2 regions of the Paenibacillus sp. VMFN-D1 genome follow, and region 1 is predicted to be linked to the other one. Evidence: riboswitches for the same ligand, from Rfam matches in the RefSeq annotation. Region 1 holds a riboswitch; the other holds the start of a gene.
What was found. Region 1 has a riboswitch for FMN ahead of C7820_RS29080 (DMT family transporter). Riboswitches for the same ligand answer to the same signal wherever they lie in the genome.

Region 1 (2,204 bases):
ATGCAGATTTCACGTCTTCAGATCGGAAGGTTCGTGCCCCATGGATCCGAAGAAATCAAACCTCTTCATTCCGAGGAAACCGCATACCCCTTCACGAAAAAGTACGGAGCAGGCTGACGGACTCATACGGCTAAAACGTGTTCTGCAAGCGCTTTCCGTAAAATGTATGAGGGATCGCTTGGAAATGATGACTGATTTATTTTTTAAATGTGCTGAAAAAAAGTTACTGAAATCCTTCGCACGTTTGCCCTTCCCTTCCAAATAAAAAACGGCCCCTGCCACCAGCAGGAACCGCTTTTCCAAACTATATCAAATTGCGTCTTCAAATCCTGGACTGGCTGCTTGTAAGCTTTAAGCCGCGCTCTTGCGGGAAATCGCGAACAGCGCCGCCCAGATCAGGATAAATCCAAGTGCCTGCGTCAGCGTCACAGCCTGATGAAATACGATCCAGTTGATCAGCACGCTCACCATCGGGAAGCTCAGTTCCGCCAGCGTCGCCACCGATGCTTTCGTCGTCGTCAGCCCTTTATAGTACACCATCAAGCTGAACAGCCCCGGCAAAAGCGCCTGCCCCAGCATGTTGATCGACACCGCAGCCAGCGTTCCCCCGTCGGTATGCACCTGCCAAGGATCTCCCTGATTGATGGTAATCCCGATCAGCAAAGGCAGCGCCAGGATGAAACGCAGCGAAGTCACCGTCTCATACTCCATTTTTCCGACCATCAGACGACCCATGACTGTGGAACCGCCCCACAGTGCCGCGGCACCCAGCGAGAACAAGCTGCCGACCTTGACGAAATCATTCACATGCCCGAACGGAAACGTGAAGCCGAAGGTCAGCAAATACGTTCCGGCCAGCGCCACGATGAACAGCCAGGTGAAATGCTTCGGAAGCTTCTCACGCAGCAGCAGTTTGGCCATAAGAATGGCGAAGATCGGCTGCAGCTTCTGCAGCAGAACGACCGCGTTCAAGTTCCCGGAAGACAGACCCTGCGTAAACAGTATGGTTGCAATCGCCGAGCCGCCCCACGACAGGAAGAGCAGCGCGCCGATATGGCGCAGTTTCAGGCCTTTCAACTCGCTCCGATGTTTCCACAGCATTGGTGCGACGAACAGCACCAGCAAAATATGCTCGATGAGCACGATCTGCGTTGCCGTCATATGTTCTTTGAGCAAAATGATCCGGAACAGCGGATCCGCTCCCCACAATGCTGCACCCAGCACGACCAGCCAAAAGCCGGATTTGCTGCGTTCGGCCTTCCCGCTTGCCGCGGGCCGGACCTTGATATTACTGCTTACATTTTCCATACTCCAGTTCCCCTATCCCTGAATACGGAGTCAACATTGGAAAACCCCCGAGATCGACATCAATCGACACATCGGGGGTTGATCAAATAAGCTTGCGGAAATGTCAAAATTTCACACACGCCTATTCTTTGATCTTCTCCCATCCGGACTTTACCGTCGGCCCTGGATTTGCACCAGGTCAGTCGCCGCCTTACTGCTAAAGCTGCGAGTCGCGGGCTTGACGCCGTCTTCACCACAAGAAGAGACGCTCACCGCCGGTCAGGAATTTCACCTTACCCCGAAGATCCATATTCATTTATTTTTATTTTTTTCATGCAACTTACATTGTTTTCATCATTATAGCATAAATGTATCCAAAAGTGTTTCAGTTTTTTAATAGCTTTTTATTTCCATGGATTAAAAATTTGGATATGGGGCTGGAGATGGACAATTTTCGGGATATCCGCAGCCATTTAAAATGACAGACGGCAGGCATTGATGAGCCTGCAGCAAGCACTAACGGACTCGCGGCAGCACTTATCGCTGCTCAAGCACCGACAGGATCACGGCCACCGCTTCAGCCCGCGTTGCGTGAGCGTTCGGGGCGAACAGGCTGCCTGCTCTTCCATGCATGATTCCTTTCTCCACCGCTGATGCGATATACGGCTTGGCCCAGGCCGGAATTTGACCGCGGTCGGCAAAATTCAAACTTCCCGCACCGCCCGGTGTTCCGGTACCGAGCGCCCTGACGGTCATCGCCGCCATTTCGGCCCGGATAATGAGCCGGCTCGGCCCAAACGTTCCGTCGGCATAACCGTTCATGATGCCGTGCGACACCGCATCCTGGACCGAAGACAGCGCCCAGGCCGGAATCTTCTTCGCATCGGAAAAAGTCAGCGCCTGCGAGCCGGCCGCCT
Region 2 (2,204 bases), on a different contig from region 1:
TTTTCGGTGCGAAATAGAGTACGATCCGGTCGATCAGCCGGGTCTCCAGCAAGGCACCGTTCAGCCGGCCGCCGCCTTCCACCAGAATCGAGCCGATCTCACGTCTGCCCAGCTCCTGCATCGCAAGGCGAAGATCGACCTGCGGGCCCGATCCGCAGCGGATCGTTTCTACGCCGATCTTCTTAAGGGCTTCTGCCTTATCCAGATCGGCGCGTTCCGTCGTCAAAATGACGGTCGGCGCAGCTCCATCCCGAACCACCTTCGACTCAAGCGGAATCCGCAGCATGGAATCGACGATGATCCGCACAGGATTCAGACCGATGGCGCCCTGCAGCCGGGTGGTCAGCTGCGGATTGTCCGCGATCACCGTATTTACGCCAACCATAATCCCTTGATGGCGGTGGCGGAGCGTATGAACCTGCTCCCGGGCCGCTTCGTTCGTGATCCATTTACTGTCTCCCGATTCGGCCGCGATGCGCCCGTCCAGCGTGCTTGCTGTCTTGACCGTCACAAAGGGAAGCCCTGTCGTAATATACTTGATAAACTTTTCGTTCAAGCGGCGGGACCTGTCACCGAGCAGCCCAACTTCCACCTCAATCCCGCTGCGCCGGAGCAGCTCGATTCCTCTGCCCGCCACCTGGGGGTTGGGATCTTCGCAGGCCACGACGACCCGCTTCACTTTCTCGCGTATGAGGCGTTCGCTGCATGGCGGTGTTTTTCCGTAATGGCTGCAGGGCTCCAGCGTTACATAGACCGTACTCCCTTCCGCACGGTCACCCGCCATATTCAGCGCATGTACTTCCGCATGGGCGGTTCCCCGCTGTAAATGCGTGCCAAGCCCAACCATAGCCCCGTCTTTAACGACGACGCAGCCGACAACCGGATTGATTCCGGTCTGACCCTGTGCCCGCTCCGCCATATCGAGCGCAAGCGCCATATAAAATTCATCGTTGATGATGCCGTCCATTCATCTCCCCCCTTGTTCGGAATCGGGACATCCCCTCAAAGCTAAGTCTCGGCTTCGGGCGCTTTACGGATACTTCGCATGTTGGAATTTCCATGGTAAATCACCTTACCATGCGCTGCTTTGGCTCCGCGCTGTTTAAACCGGCCCTTAGCGGGGACCCCAAGGTCTTTGTAAAAAAGCAAAAAGCCCCGGGATGGCTTAAACCATCCTCGGGGCTGTGAGAGACAAGTCAGATACACTCCAATAAGGCTGCAGAATCCCAAAAATCAGGATCAGCCTAATAAGTCATCGGTAGCGTAAAGTCGTCAGCAAACAGAAGCGGTCCCGCCAGGGACAACCTTCTACTATGTGAAAACAACCACGTACACGTGACATATTATTGGACAGCTGCACTCCGAACTGAAGTGCACGCTTTCTCTCCTTCTCCCATCCAGACTATACTGTCGGTCCCGGATTTGCACCAGGTCCACCGTACGCTCAGCGTCAAACGAAGCGTCCGGGTCACGGACTGAGACGGGCGCCAGAACTGATCGGCTGCCGCGTCATCACCGCCGGTAGGGAATTTCACCCTGCCCCGAAGGATATAACCAATATCAATATGCAATTGCCAGATGGATGGCTGCCTAGTGGAAGCCCCATCTATACTAGGAAATGTTAACACTGCCTCCGCAAAAAATCAATACGCCCCTTTTCCCGGCTTAGAACAAAAAGCCGCTTGTCCCTCTTTGAAACAGGGAAAGCGGCTGATCAATCGTGCGCGGCTCGCAGATTAAGCTTCGTATACTTCGACCGTCTTCATCACGTCGCGGCCTTGGAATGCGTCGACGTATTCCATGCCCTTCGTCACTTTGCCGAATACGGTATGCTGTCCGTCGAGATGCGGCTGCGGCTGGTAGCAGATATAGAACTGGCTTCCGCCGGTGTTGCGGCCAGCATGTGCCATCGCCAGCGATCCGCGCTCGTGTTTGTTCGGGTTGATTTCGCAATTGATCGTGTAGCCTGGGCCACCGGTACCGGTGCCGTTCGGGCATCCGCCCTGCGCAACAAATCCCGGAATGACGCGGTGGAACACCAGACCGTTGTAGAAACCGGAGTTTGCCAATTTCTCAAAGTTCGCCACCGTGTTCGGAGCGTCTTTTTCAAACAGATCGAGCAGCACTTCGCCGCCGTTTTCAAGAGTGATTTTTGCTTGCTTGGCCATTATGTCAATGACTCCTTTCATGTCTTTCCTGAGTGT

Region 2: linked by a shared signal. The riboswitch ahead of ribD (bifunctional diaminohydroxyphosphoribosylaminopyrimidine deaminase/5-amino-6-(5-phosphoribosylamino)uracil reductase RibD) and the one ahead of C7820_RS29080 (DMT family transporter) in region 1 are both predicted to bind FMN.

Annotation. Positions count from the first base shown of each region.
Region 1 is NZ_QRDU01000006.1:92,236-94,439, reverse strand. Features, by position in the region: gene C7820_RS29080 (DMT family transporter) at 352-1,308, opposite strand; FMN riboswitch at 1,436-1,597, opposite strand; gene C7820_RS29075 (S-layer homology domain-containing protein) at 1,825-2,204, opposite strand, start outside.
Region 2 is NZ_QRDU01000001.1:570,367-572,570, reverse strand. Features, by position in the region: gene ribD (bifunctional diaminohydroxyphosphoribosylaminopyrimidine deaminase/5-amino-6-(5-phosphoribosylamino)uracil reductase RibD) at 1-967, opposite strand, end outside; FMN riboswitch at 1,382-1,553, opposite strand; gene C7820_RS02720 (peptidylprolyl isomerase) at 1,737-2,168, opposite strand.